Regions from separate parts of the Streptomyces sp. NPDC127190 genome, predicted to be linked through region 2. Evidence: predicted binding sites of a transcription regulator. Region 2 holds the regulator's gene; the other holds the start of a gene.
What was found. Region 2 encodes HspR, which represses chaperone genes until heat shock. Its sites were predicted from a motif close to TTGAGNNNNNNNNNCTCAA; they were not measured.
Positions count from the first base shown of each region.

Region 1: a site for HspR is predicted at 3,554-3,572, ahead of lon (endopeptidase La). Genes of this name have one in related genera too.

Region 1 is NZ_JBHXVE010000001.1:497,448-504,737, forward strand. It holds gene ACFVIU_RS02195 (serine/threonine-protein kinase) at 31-1,002, opposite strand; gene lon (endopeptidase La) at 1,096-3,531, opposite strand; gene ACFVIU_RS02205 (rhomboid-like protein) at 3,681-4,508, opposite strand; gene ACFVIU_RS02210 (spermidine synthase) at 4,679-5,356, shown strand; gene ACFVIU_RS02215 (response regulator transcription factor) at 5,505-6,245, shown strand; gene ACFVIU_RS02220 (ATP-binding protein) at 6,242-7,290, shown strand, end outside.
Region 2 is NZ_JBHXVE010000004.1:406,436-413,725, forward strand. It holds gene ACFVIU_RS09945 (MraY family glycosyltransferase) at 138-1,181, shown strand; gene dnaK (molecular chaperone DnaK) at 1,276-3,108, shown strand; gene grpE (nucleotide exchange factor GrpE) at 3,105-3,770, shown strand; gene dnaJ (molecular chaperone DnaJ) at 3,810-4,979, shown strand; gene ACFVIU_RS09965 (heat shock protein transcriptional repressor HspR) at 4,985-5,434, shown strand; gene ACFVIU_RS09970 (hypothetical protein) at 5,534-5,794, opposite strand; gene ACFVIU_RS09975 (WhiB family transcriptional regulator) at 5,834-7,213, opposite strand.

The DNA of each region.
Region 1 (7,290 bases), on a different contig from region 2:
CTCGGGACTTGACGATCCGGACAAATGACACTATTGGGGCGCGAGGACCGGGCGGGCCCAGGCGGGCGGTGCCGGGACCGCGGGGCACGGGTCGACCAGCGTGGGGGTACGGCGGGCGGCCCGGACCGGCGGTTCGGCGGGCCCCATGGCGGCGCGCAGGGCCGCGACGAACTCCAGGCAGGAGCCGTAGCGGTCGTCCGGGGTCTTGGCGAGGGCCCGGAACAGCACCTCGTCGGCGGCCCGCGGCAGCTCCGGCCGCTCCTCGCTCAGCCCGGGCGGTGCGTCGTACTGGTGGGCCCAGAGCAGTTCGAGGTGGTCGTCGCGCCGGAAGGGCGGGCCGCCGGCCAGCGTCTCGTGCACCACGCAGGCCAGGCTGTACTGGTCGGCCCGGCCGTCCACCGGGCGCCCCGCGATCCGCTCCGGCGCCACGTAGTCCAGGGTGCCGACGAACTCTCCGGCGCTGGTGAACCCGGTGAGCGACAGGGACTTCTTCGCCAGTCCGAAGTCGGTGAGGTAGACGTGCTCGGGGTGGTCGCTGTCGACCCCCCTGGCCACCAGGACATTGCCGGGTTTGACGTCCCGGTGGACGAGTTCGCGGGCGTGGGCCGCGTCCAGCGCGGAGGCCAGCTGGGCGGCGATGCGCAGGGCCGCCGGCACCGCCAGCGGGCCCTCGCGGTCGATGAGCGCGCGCAGGTCCTGCCCGGCGACGTAGCACATGGCGATGTACAGGACGCCGTCCGTCTCACCGGCCTCGAAGACGGGGACGATGTGCGGGTGGTCGATGGCGGCCGCGACCCGGGACTCCTGGGCGAAGCGGCGGCGGAAGGCGTCGTTGCGCGTGTACTCGGGGGCCAGCAGCTTCAGCGCGACCGTCCGGTCGAGGCGCAGGTCCCGGGCCCGGTAGACGACGGCCATGCCGCCGCGGCCGAGCTCGCGTTCCACGCGGTAGCCCGCGATCTCGGCCCCGATCAGCCCGGAGGGCCGGCTGGGAGGCCAACTCACGCCTGAATTCTACCGAGTGCCCTGCTTGTCCGCGCAGGGCGAAGGCCCGGGTCCCCGCAGGGAACCCGGGCCTCGCCGCGTGCCGGGCGGGGGTCATGCCGCCAGCGGGACCTCCGGCGTCGCGTCCTGCGCGGCGGGCGTGAGCGCCAGCTCCAGGACCTGGCGGACGTCGGTCACGGTGTGCACGTCGAGCCGGTCCAGCACCTCGGCCGGGACGTCGTCCAGGTCGGGTGCGTTGCGCTTGGGGATGATCACGGTGGTCACCCCGGCGCGGTGCGCGGCGAGCAGCTTCTGCTTCACCCCGCCGATCGGCAGCACCCGGCCGGTCAGCGAGACCTCGCCGGTCATCGCCACGTCCGTGCGCACCGGCCGGCCGGACAGCAGGGAGGCGAGGGCCGTGGTCATGGTGATGCCGGCGCTCGGGCCGTCCTTCGGGACCGCGCCGGCCGGGAAGTGGATGTGCACGCCCCGGTCCTTCAAGTCGGCCACCGGGAGCTCCAGTTCGGCGCCGTGGCTGCGCAGGAAGCTCAGCGCGATCTGCGCCGACTCCTTCATCACGTCGCCCAGCTGGCCGGTGAGGGTCAGGCCCGCGGCGCCGGTCTCCGGGTCGGCGAGGGACGCCTCGACGAAGAGCACGTCACCGCCCGCGCCGGTGACCGCGAGGCCGGTCGCCACGCCGGGGACGGCGGTACGGCGCTCGGCCGGGTCCTGGGCGGACTCGGGCACATGGCGCGGCCGCCCGATCAGCGCGTGCAGATCGGCGTCCGTCACGGTGAACGGCAGCTCCCGCTCGCCCAGTTCGTGCTGGGCCGCGACCTTGCGGAGCAGCCGCGCGATGGACCGCTCCAGGGTGCGCACTCCCGCCTCGCGGGTGTACTCGCCGGCGAGCCTGCGCAGCGCGCTCTCCTCCACGGTGACCTCGTCCCGGTCCAGGCCCGCCCGCTCCAGCTGGCGCGGGAGCAGATGGTCCCGGGCGATGACGATCTTCTCGTCCTCGGTGTAGCCGTCCAGGCGGACGATCTCCATCCGGTCGGCAAGGGCCTCCGGGATCGCCTCCAGGACGTTGGCGGTGGCGAGGAAGACCACGTCGGACAGGTCCAGCTCGACCTCCAGGTAGTGGTCCCGGAAGGTGTGGTTCTGCGCCGGGTCGAGGACCTCCAGGAGGGCAGCGGCGGGGTCTCCGCGGAAGTCGGAGCCGACCTTGTCGATCTCGTCGAGCAGGATCACCGGGTTCATCGACCCGGCCTCCTTGACGGCCCGCACGATCCGCCCGGGCAGCGCGCCGACGTAGGTACGGCGGTGACCGCGGATCTCCGCCTCGTCCCGGACGCCGCCGAGGGCGACCCGGACGAACGTGCGGCCCATGGCGTGCGCGACGCTCTCTCCCAGACTGGTCTTTCCGACACCGGGCGGCCCGACCAGGGCGAGTACGGCGCCTCCGCGCCGTCCGCCGATCACGCCGAGGCCGCGCTCGCCGCGCCGCTTGCGCACCGCCAGGTACTCGGTGATGCGCTCCTTCACGTCCTCGAGCCCCGCGTGCTCGGCGTCGAGGATCGCCCGGGCGCCCTGGATGTCGTACGCGGAGGCGCTGTCGTCGGTCCGCACGTTCCACGGCATGTCCAGGACGGTGTCCAGCCAGGTGCGGATCCAGGAGCCCTCGGGCGAGGCGTCGGAGGCCCGCTCCAGCTTGTCGACCTCCTTCAGGGCGGCCTCGCGGACCTTCTCCGGCAGGTCGGCGGCCTCCACGCGGGCGCGGTAGTCGTCGGACTCCTCGGCCGCGTCCTTGGCGTCGCCGTTCAGTTCGCGCAGTTCCTTGCGGACGGCCTCCAGCTGACGGCGCAGCAGGAACTCGCGCTGCTGCTTGTCGACGCCCTCCTGGACGTCCTTGGCGATGGTCTCGGCCACCTCCTGCTCGGCGAGGTGGTCGCGGAGCTGCTGGGTGGCGAGCTTGAGCCGGGCCACCGGGTCGGTGGTCTCCAGCAGTTCGACCTTCTGCTCGGTGGTGAGGAAGGGCGAGTAGCCGGAGTTGTCGGCGAGCGCGGCGACGCCGTCGATGGCCTGGACCCGGTCGACGACCTGCCAGGCGCCGCGCTTCTTCAGCCAGGTGGTGGCGAGCGCCTTGTACTCCTTGACGAGTTCGGCGACCTGACCCGGCAGCGGGTCCGGCACCTCCTCGGCGACCTCGGCGCCCTCGACCCACAGGGCGGCGCCCGGGCCGGTGGTGCCGGCGCCGATGCGGACCCGGCCGCGGCCGCGGATCAGGGCTCCCGGGTCACCGTCGGCCAGCCGGCCGACCTGCTCGACCGTGCCCAGCACACCCGTCCTGGCGTAGGTGCCGTCGATGCGCGGCACCAGCAGCACCTTGGGCTTTCCGGGTTCGGAGCGGGCGGCGGCCTGTGCGGCCTCCACCGCGGCCCGTACCTCGGCATCGCTCAGGTCCAGCGGAACCACCATGCCGGGCAGGACGACCTCGTCGTCGAGCGGCAGCACGGGCAGGACGAGAGTGAAAGCCGGTGACTCAGCAGCCATGATCTCCCCTTAGGCCGGTAACTTGAGCTGTACCGACTCAATGTTCTGGCTAGGGGGATTGTTCCCTGGATTGTGTTCGCTCTCAGCGATCACGTTCAGGGGTGGGGGTGCCACGGGGGCGGTTCGGGGAGTGCGAGGGGTGAGCGCGCTCAGGCGCGGCGCTGCCAGCGGCGGACGAGCGGCCAGGCCAGCACACCGATCGTCAGGGCGATGAGGTGGCCCCAGTCGGTCATCGGATCGGTGAAGGCGGCCAGGTCGTCCAGGAGCAGCCCGGCCACCGAGACGAGCAGGGGCCAGCGCAGCCAGGGGGTGAGCAGGCCGGCCAGGGCGCCGGTGCTGGCGGCCACACCGAAGCTGATGCCGTAGTCGAGGCGGTGCAGCGAGGTGAGGGGGAGGTGGCCGAGGGCGACGGCCAGGCCCACCGGCACCTCGGTCGCCAGGGTGGCCAGGATGTGCCCGGACAGGAACACCGCGGCCGCCCGCGCCCCGCCTATCCGGCGCTCCAGCGCGGTCAGCACCAGCACGAAGGCGAAGGCGTACGGCGAGACCATCCCGCCCGCGATCCACAGCGCACTGGCCACCAGCACGGTCACCGGGGAGCACGCCAGGTGGAACACGTCCGTGCTGGAGTCCCGGTAGAGGGCGTGCACCAGCGCGGGGTCGGCCACCATGGCGATCACGGAGGTGACGGCCAGCAGCGTCGCATAGCCGAAGGTGAACGGGGTTCCGACGGGCGTCGGCACCAGTCGCCCGAGCCGCGCCGGAAGGGCGGACGGCGGGCGCCGTACGACGGGAGCCACCGCCACGGCCTGCGCGGTCCCCGTCGTGTCCACGGCCTTCCGCACATCCGCGGCCCCGGCCAGCGCGGCGCGCGGGGCGGGCATGCCGTCCAGCAGGTCCGCGACGACGACTCCGCCGGGAAGAGGCGAGTCCGCCGGGAGCGCGGGCGCCACCGGGCCCGTCGCGGTCCGTTCCACCTGAGGCGCTCCTTCCGTTACGCCCACAGTCAGCGTTGCGCGGGCCGCTGTCTATGACCGACGCCACGCGAGAGCGGATTCACAGCAACCTCTCACCGTCCGATTGCGTCCACGGCCGCGTCATCCGCAATTCCCGTGAAGGAAATGCCCAGTTCGAGCAGGATGGACGCATGACTGCCCTGGACGACTCTCCTGTGGTGCTGGACCGGCGTGACGGGCCGTACGGCGAGGTGGTGCTGCGCAGACACGGCGCGCTGTTGCAGATCATCGCCAACGGCTGCTTCCTGATGGACACCTCCGACGGCCGCTCGGAGCGGCTGCTGGTCGACGCCGCGTACGACGCGCTGGACGGCCGGCCGGAGCCGGCGGTGCTGATCGGGGGGCTGGGCGTCGGCTTCTCGCTCGCGCACGCCGCCGCCGACGGGCGCTGGGGGCGGATCGTGGTCGTGGAGCGGGAGCCCGCGGTCGTCGGCTGGCACCGGGACGGGCCGCTCGCCCAGCTGTCCGCCGGGGCGCTCGCCGACCCCCGGACGGAGATCGTGGAAGCCGATCTCGTTCGTTACGTCAATGAGACATCGGACACGTTCGACGCGCTGTGCCTCGACATCGACAACGGGCCGGGCTGGACCGTCACCGAGGACAACGGCAGTCTGTACTCACCGGCCGGACTCCGTTCCTGCGCCCGGGTGTTGAGGCCGGGCGGGGTGCTCGCGGTGTGGTCGGCCGAGCCCTCTCCGGAATTTGAAGGAAGCTTGCGGAATGCCGGGTTCCGTCAGGTGCGTACCGAAGAGGTCCCCGTTGCCCGGGGCGTTCCCGACGCCGTGCACCTCGGCGTCCGCCCTGGATAGCGACGGCACGGCGAGTCCCCGTAATGTGCTGCCCTGACGCGGATCAGTCAACGGATCTCTCAACAGGTCCCCCGGCCGGTCCTCACGCGTCGATCGCAGACATGGGATCACCCCACGGGTTCCGGAAAGCAACAAGCAGGGGCGGGCGATGGAGCAGACACACACCTCCCAGAGCGGTGCGGCGACCAGCACACCGGGCGCGCAGCGCCGGGTGCTGGTCGTCGAGGACGACACCACGATCGTCGACGCCATCGCGGCCCGGCTCCGCGCAGAGGGATTCCTGGTGCAGACCGCGGCCGACGGTCCGGCCGCGGTCGACACCGCCGAGGCCTGGCAGCCCGACCTGCTGATCCTCGACATCATGCTGCCCGGCTTCGACGGCCTGGAGGTCTGCCGCCGGGTGCAGGCGCAGCGGCCGGTGCCGGTGCTGATGCTCACCGCGCGGGACGACGAGACGGACATGCTGGTCGGGCTCGGCGTCGGCGCCGACGACTACATGACCAAGCCGTTCTCCATGCGGGAACTCGCGGCCCGCGTGCATGTGCTGCTCCGCCGGGTGGAGCGGGCCGCGCTGGCCGCCGCCACCCCGCGCAGCGGCATCCTGCGCCTCGGCGAACTGGAGATCGACCACGCCCAGCGCCGGGTGCGGGTGCGGTCGGAGGACGTCCATCTGACGCCGACCGAGTTCGACCTGCTGGTGTGCCTGGCGAACACCCCGCGCGCGGTCCTCTCCCGGGAGCAGCTGCTGGCCGAGGTGTGGGACTGGGCGGACGCCTCCGGCACCCGTACGGTCGACAGCCACATCAAGGCGCTGCGCCGGAAGATCGGCGCCGAGCGGATCCGCACGGTGCACGGGGTCGGGTACGCGCTGGAGACGCCGACGCCATGAGCGGTGCCGGGCGGCAGGCCGCACCCAGGAGCCCCGGGAGTCCCGTGGAGGAGCCCTGGGGCGGCGTACGCCCGTTCTCGATCAAGACCAAGCTGGGCGCGCTGGTCGTCATCTCGGTGCTGATCACCACCGGTCTGTCGATGATCGCGGTGCACACCAAGACCGAGCTGCGCTTCATCACGGTCTTCTCGATGATCGCCACGCTGCTGATCACGCAGTTCGTGGCGCACTCGCTCACCATGCCGCTGGACGAGATGAACACGGTGGCCCGCTCCATCTCCGAGGGCGACTACACCCGCCGGGTGAGCGAGAACCGCCGGGACGAGCTGGGCGACCTGGCCCAGACGATCAATGTCATGGCCGACGAGCTGGAGGCCCAGGACCGGCAGCGCAAGGAACTGGTCGCGAACGTCTCGCACGAGCTGCGCACCCCCATCGCGGGACTGCGCGCCGTGCTGGAGAACATCGTCGACGGGGTCACCGAGCCCGACCAGGAGACCATGCGGACGGCCCTGAAGCAGACCGAGCGGCTCGGCCGGCTGGTGGAGACGCTGCTGGACCTGTCCCGGCTCGACAACGGCGTCGTACCGCTGAAGATGCGCCGCTTCGAGGTGTGGCCGTATCTCTCGGGCGTGCTGAAGGAGGCCAACATGGCGGCCTCGGCGCGTGCCGGGCTGGCCTCGGACACCGGCCGCCACACGCGTACGGACGTCCATCTGCACCTGGACGTCTCCCCGCCGGAGCTGACCGCGCACGCGGACCCCGAGCGGATCCACCAGGTCGTCGCCAACCTGATCGACAACGCGGTCAAGCACAGCCCGCCGCACGGCCGGGTGACGGTGCGGGCGCGGCGCGGGCCGCAGCCGGAGTCGCTGGAGCTGGAGGTCCTGGACGAGGGCCCCGGCATCCCCCGGTCGGAGTGGCACAAGGTGTTCGAGCGGTTCAACCGGGGTGCGGTGACCCGGCCGCACGGCCCGGGCAGCGACGGCGGCACCGGCCTCGGGCTGGCGATCGCCCGCTGGGCGGTGGATCTGCACGGCGGCCG
Region 2 (7,290 bases):
TAACTTAGGTAGTCCGTTTGAGACTACCCCCATCTTCCTTCGGGATGCAGTAGAGCGCGGAGTGATCTGGGTCGCCGCGCTCCAATCGGATCGTGTTATTCATCCCGATTTGCTACATTCGCCCCTACCTTAGAGCCGTGCTCTACGGGATCGCCGCCGCCACCGCCGCCCTACTTCTCGCCGCCGTACTGGCGGCGCTGCTCCGGGTGCCCGCGCTGCGGGCGGGCATCGTGGACCGGCGCCGGCAGCGGCCCCTGCCCCTGCTCGGCGGGCTCGCCGTCGTGGCCGTCACCTGTCTGGTGGCCTGGGTGGGTGAGTGGACCCGGGTCGCCCCGCTCGGCGAGGGGGTCGTGCGGCTGCTCGTCGCCGCCGCCGCTCTCGCCGCGCTGGGCCTGGTGGCCGACGTCTGGCGGCTTCGCGCGCGCGTACTGGCCGTCGGTACGGCGGTGGCGGCCGTCTGTGTGGTGCCGTACGACGAGACCGGGGTACCCGGCGGGATCCTCGCGGTCGGCTGGATCGTCCTCGCGTCGCTCGCCTTCAAGGGGCTCGACCATGCGGACGGGCTGGCCGGGACGGTCGGCGTGGTGACCGCCTTCGGGGCCGGTGCCCTGGCCGCGGCCGAGGTGATGGACGGGCTCGCGGTGCTGCTCAGCGTGTTCGCGGCCGCGCTCACCGGCTTCCTGATGCACAACTGGCATCCCGCGCGGATCGGGCTCGGCGCGTGCGGCTCGCTGTTCACCGGGTTCCTGCTGTCGTCGTCCGTGGTCTTCACGCGCGCGGGGTACGGCCTCGGGCCGAGCGCGGCGGTGGTGTTCTGCCTCGGCGCGGTCGCCCTCGCGGACGCGGTCCTGGTGGTGCTGGTACGGCGGCTGTCCCGGCGCGCGCTGCTGCGGCGCGGCCCGGACCATCTCGCGCACCGGCTGCGGCGGCTCGGGCTGACCCCGCCGGGGGCGGTGGTGCTGCTGGGGGCCGGCGCCTTCGCGGCGGTGACCGTCGGGGTGCTCGTGCACACCGGGTGGGCGGGGCGGGAGGCCGCGCTCTGGGTGGCCGGCGGGGCGCTGCTCACCGTTCTGGTGCTGGCTCGTATCCGTGTCCGTATCCCTGCCCAGGCGCCTCGACAGGCTCCGTCTTCGCAGGTCAGAGGGCAGGTGCGGAGCCAGTTGCGTGTAAGGAACGGATAAGAGTTGAGTCCGGCTGACTCAGGTCTGTTGACCCCGGCGCATCGCTCGGGCACACTTGAGCCTGTTCCACTCAAGTCAGCTGGAGGAATCAACCATGGCACGTGCGGTCGGCATCGACCTGGGCACGACTAACTCCGTCGTCAGCGTTCTGGAAGGCGGCGAGCCCACCGTCATCACCAACGCCGAGGGCGCCAGGACCACGCCGTCCGTCGTCGCCTTCGCCAAGAACGGCGAGGTGCTCGTCGGTGAGGTGGCCAAGCGCCAGGCCGTCACCAACGTGGACCGGACCATCCGTTCCGTGAAGCGCCACATGGGCACCGACTGGAAGATCGCGCTGGACGGGAAGGACTTCAACCCGCAGCAGATCTCCGCGTTCATCCTTCAGAAGCTGAAGCGGGACGCCGAGGCCTACCTGGGCGAGAAGGTGACCGACGCGGTCATCACCGTCCCGGCCTACTTCAACGACTCCGAGCGCCAGGCGACCAAGGAGGCCGGCGAGATCGCCGGTCTGAACGTCCTGCGCATCGTCAACGAGCCGACCGCGGCCGCGCTCGCCTACGGCCTCGACAAGGACGACCAGACGATCCTCGTCTTCGACCTCGGCGGCGGCACCTTCGACGTGTCCCTGCTGGAGATCGGCGACGGCGTCGTCGAGGTGAAGGCCACCAACGGTGACAACCACCTCGGTGGTGACGACTGGGACCAGCGTGTCGTCGACTACCTGGTCAAGCAGTTCCAGTCCGGCCACGGCGTGGACCTGTCCAAGGACAAGATGGCTCTCCAGCGCCTCCGCGAGGCCGCCGAGAAGGCCAAGATCGAGCTGTCCTCGTCCACCGAGACCTCGATCAACCTGCCCTACATCACCGCGTCCGCCGAGGGCCCGCTGCACCTGGACGAGAAGCTCACCCGCGCCCAGTTCCAGCAGCTGACCGCGGACCTGCTGGAGCGCTGCAAGACGCCGTTCCACAACGTCATCAAGGACGCCGGCATCTCCATCAACGAGATCGACCACGTCGTCCTCGTCGGTGGCTCCACCCGTATGCCCGCCGTCGCCGAGCTCGTCAAGGAGCTGACCGGCGGCAAGGAGGCCAACAAGGGCGTGAACCCGGACGAGGTCGTCGCCATCGGCGCCTCGCTCCAGGCCGGTGTCCTCAAGGGTGAGGTGAAGGACGTCCTTCTCCTCGACGTCACCCCGCTGTCCCTCGGCATCGAGACCAAGGGCGGCATCATGACCAAGCTGATCGAGCGCAACACCACGATCCCGACCAAGCGCTCCGAGATCTTCACCACGGCCGAGGACAACCAGCCGTCCGTGCAGATCCAGGTCTACCAGGGCGAGCGCGAGATCGCGGCGTACAACAAGAAGCTCGGCATGTTCGAGCTGACCGGTCTGCCGCCGGCGCCGCGCGGCGTCCCGCAGATCGAGGTCTCCTTCGACATCGACGCCAACGGCATCATGCACGTGACCGCCAAGGACCTGGGCACGGGCAAGGAGCAGAAGATGACCGTCACCGGCGGCTCCTCGCTGCCGAAGGACGAGGTCGACCGCATGCGCGAGGAGGCCGAGCGCTACGCGGAGGAGGACCACAAGCGCCGCGAGGCCGCCGAGGCCCGCAACCAGGGCGAGCAGCTGGTCTACCAGACCGAGAAGTTCCTCAAGGACAACGAGGACAAGGTCCCCGGTGAGGTCAAGACCGAGGTGGAGTCCGCCGTCGCCGAGCTGAAGGAGAAGCTCAAGGGCGAGGACACCGCCGAGATCCGCACCGCCACCGAGAAGGTCGCGGCCGTCTCGCAGAAGCTCGGCCAGGCCATGTACGCCGACGCCCAGGCCGCGCAGGCCGCCGCCGGCGCCGAGGCCCCCAAGGCCGACGACGACGTGGTGGACGCCGAGATCGTGGACGACGAGCGCAAGGACGGTGCCGCGTGACGGAGGAGACCCCGGGCTTCGAGGAGGAGTCCGACGTCCCCTCCGGCGCCACCCCCGACGACGCCGAGTCGAAGGCCGCCCCCGAGGAGGGGGCGGCCCCGGCCGGGGACGTAAGTGCAGACGCGGGCCTGGTGGCCCAGCTGGACCAGGTGCGCACGGCGCTCAACGAGCGCACGCTGGACCTCCAGCGCCTCCAGGCCGAGTACCAGAACTACCGCCGGCGCGTCGACCGGGACCGGGTCGCGGTGCGGGAGATCGCCATCGCGAACCTCCTGACCGAGCTGCTGCCGGTCCTGGACGACATCGGCCGCGCCCGGGAACACGGCGAACTGGTCGGCGGCTTCAAGTCGGTGGCCGAGTCGCTGGAGACCGTCGCGGCCAAGATGGGCCTCCAGCAGTTCGGCAAGGAGGGCGAGCCCTTCGACCCGACGATCCACGAGGCCCTGATGCACTCGTACGCGCCGGACGTCACCGAGACGACCTGCGTGGCGATCCTTCAGCCCGGGTATCGGATCGGCGAGCGCACCATCCGCCCCGCGCGGGTGGCCGTCGCCGAGCCGCAGCCCGGCGCGCAGACGGTCAAGGCCGAGGGCGCCGAGGAGAAGGCCACCGAGGCGGACAAGGCCGACGACAAGGAGAGCGGTGGCCCGGACGAGGGCTGACGTGACAACCGGCGCAGTCGGAAAGGAGGGACGCCGGGGATGAGCACCAAGGACTTCATCGAGAAGGACTACTACAAGGTCCTCGGCGTCCCCAAGGACGCGACCGAGGCCGAGATCAAGAAGGCGTACCGGAAGCTCGCCCGCGAGTTCCACCCGGACGCCAACAAGGGCAACGCCAAGGCCGAGGAGCGCTTCAAGGAGATCTCCGAGGCGAACGACGTCCTCGGCGACCCCAAGAAGCGCAAGGAGTACGACGAGGCACGCGCCCTGTTCGGCAACGGCGGCTTCCGCCCCGGGCCGGGCGCCGGCGGCTCCTTCAACTTCGACCTGGGCGACCTCTTCGGAGGCGCGGGCGGCGCCCAGGCCGGCGGCTTCGGCGGCGGACTCGGTGACGTCTTCGGGGGCCTGTTCAACCGCGGCGGCACCGGTGCCACCCGCACCCAGCCGCGCCGCGGCCAGGACGTCGACACCGAGGTGACGCTGAGCTTCACGGAGGCCATCGAGGGCGCCACGGTGCCGCTGCGGATGTCCTCCCAGGCCCCCTGCAAGGCCTGCTCCGGCACCGGCGACAAGAACGGCACACCGCGCGTGTGCCCGACCTGCGTCGGCACCGGACAGGTCGCCCGGGGCTCCGGCGGCGGCTTCTCGCTGACCGACCCCTGCCCCGACTGCAAGGGCCGCGGCCTGATCGCCGAGCACCCCTGCATGGAGTGCAAGGGCAGCGGCCGCGCGAAGTCCTCGCGCACCATGCAGGTCCGCATCCCGGCCGGGGTGACCGACGGGCAGCGCATCCGCCTGCGCGGCAAGGGCGCGCCCGGCGAGCGCGGCGGCCCGGCGGGCGACCTGTACGTGACCGTCCACGTCGGCAGCCACCCGGTCTTCGGCCGCAAGGACGACAACCTGACGGTCACCGTGCCGGTGACGTTCGCGGAGGCGGCCCTGGGCGGCGAGATCCGGGTGCCCACCCTGGGCGGCCCGGCCGTCACCCTGAAGCTGCCGCCCGGCACGCCCAACGGCCGCACCATGCGCGCCCGCGGCAAGGGCGCGGTCCGCAAGGACGGCACCCACGGCGACCTGCTGGTCACCGTCGAGGTGAGTGTTCCGAAGGACCTGTCGGGGAAGGCTCGTGACGCGCTCGAGGCGTATCGCGAGGCGACCGCGGGCGAGGACCCGCGGGCGGAGCTGTTCGAGGCTGCGAAGGGAGCTTGAGAGAGATGGACGGCCGTCGACGTAACCCGTATGAACTGACCGAGGAGACCCCGGTCTACGTCATCTCGGTGGCGGCCCAGCTCTCCGGACTCCACCCGCAGACACTGCGCCAGTACGACCGCCTGGGCCTGGTCTCCCCCGACCGCACCGCCGGCCGGGGCCGCCGCTACTCGGCCCGCGACATCGAGCTGCTCCGCCAGGTGCAGCAGCTGTCGCAGGACGAGGGCATCAACCTGGCCGGCATCAAGCGGATCATCGAACTGGAGAACCAGGTCGCCGCCCTCCAGTCCCGCGTCGCGGAACTGGAAGCGGCCCTGGACGGCGCGGCGGCCACCATGCGCCAGCGCGAGGCCGCCGTCCACGCCTCCTACCGCCGCGACCTGGTCCCGTACCAGGAGGTCCAGCAGACCAGCGCGCTGGTCGTGTGGCGACCGAAGCGGCAGCAGACGGACTGACTCGAGTGGAACAGGACGAGGGGCCGCCGGGAAGTGATCCCGCCGGCCCCTTCGTCGTGCCCAGGGGCGAGGCAGGCGCTCTGAGCGACCCGAACCGACTCAGTCCAGCTGCTCCGTCACGCCGTCCGGGTGCACCAGCAGCCGGATGGCGCCCCCGTACCGGTTGTCGTTGATCGTCGCCGGGGTGGGGGCGCCGAGCTGCTGGGCCCGTTGCTGGAGGATCGACAGGATGACCTCCTGGATGTCGCCGTAGGGCGGGGCGGTGACCGGGACGCCGTCGATCAGCCCGGCGTTGGGGGAGAAGACGTGCACCTGGGCGTCGGTGCCCGGGGTGGGAGCAGGGGGCGTCGGTTCGGTCATCGGGATCCTCGCAGAGTGCCGTCGGTCGTAAGGGGCGGGTCAGGACAGGGGGTCCTCGGCCCGCTGGTAGGTGCCGCGTGAGACGCGTTCCAGGCGGCCCGACTTCACCAGGGCGGACAGGACGTTGCTGATGGTCTTCGACGGGTCGCCGTAGACGCCGGGCGGCAGCGCGCGCTGGATGTCGCGGGCGGAGAACGGTCCCGGGAAGGCCGCCACCGCGCGTTCCACCGCCGCGCGGATGCTGGGCACGGTGGCGGGACGGCGGCGCTGCTCCGGGACGGCCGCCGTGCCGGTGCCATGGGTGACGGGGCCGTCCGGGGCCGGGTGCGGAAGGTGGGTGTGGAGCCGGTGCAGGGCCCCGCGGATGGTCGCGAGCCCGTCGTCGGCGCCGTCCCCGGTCGCGGCCAGCATGGTCGCCACCGTCTCGATGTTGCCGAGGCTCACGGCCAGCTCGCGCAGCAGCGGGTTGATCACGTCCCGGCGCAGCGCGGCCACCGGGTCCTTGGTGGCGAGTTCCACCGAGACCGACCCGCCGAGCAGACGGGGTCCGGGCGCGGAGTCGTCGGCGGGCTCCGGGACGAGGGCGGTGACGGCGGCGCTCACGGCGCGGATCTCGCCGAGCGCCTCCGGACGGACGTCGCTGCCGGGCAGGCAGGCCAGCATCGCGACGAACTGCTCCAGGCTGGCCAGCGCGGGCAGGGTCGCGCGCACCAGCGGGCCGAGCAGGGCCTGTCGTACGGCCTGGGCGGGATCCTCGTACGAGAAGGGGGTCCGCTCCCCGGCCCCGGCCGCTGCCATGTGCTCGTTCCCGCTTTCCGTGTGCCACCCGGTCGGCCCGGGGTCTGCTGTGCTGAGGGTGGGTAGGGGGTGCTCCGGCTCCTCGGGGCCGTGCGGTGGCTCGTCCTGGAGGAGGTCGAAGGCGTCGAGGATCTGCTCCAGGCTGGGCAGGCCCTGGTCGGAGGGGCGGGGACGAATCGTTTCGGCGGTGCGGGAGCGCAGCCGGGCCAGCCGTCGGGCCTGGTCGTCGGCGCCCTCGGCGACCCGCGTCGGCAGGTCGCCCGAGGCGTCCCCGATGCCGAGGGCGCGGCGCATCCGGCGGCGGTCCTCGGGGGTGGTGGCCGCCGCGTAGCCGTAGGGCTCGGCGTAGGCCACCGCGTCCTGGAGGCACTCCGCCCACAGCGGGCAGGAGGCACACAGGTCACGGGCGGTGCGCAGCAGGACGAGATGCTGGCGCCGCTGTTCGGGCGTGGTGCCGGGAACCCCGGCGGAGTCCGGGGCGTTCTCCAGCAGCGGGTGCTGGAAGACGTCCGGACGGCGGCGGCAGGGCAGTGCCGCGTCAGGTATGTACGCCTCCCGATGCCGTTCGCGCACGCGAGGCGCGGGCAGTGCGGGCAGCGTCGTTCGACGTGCCAGGCGCATGTGTGAAGTCCCCCGTGGTGATCCTTGAGCGTTGGGGACTCTAAAGCACCTGTCAAAACGGCTGCAACGCATGTGCA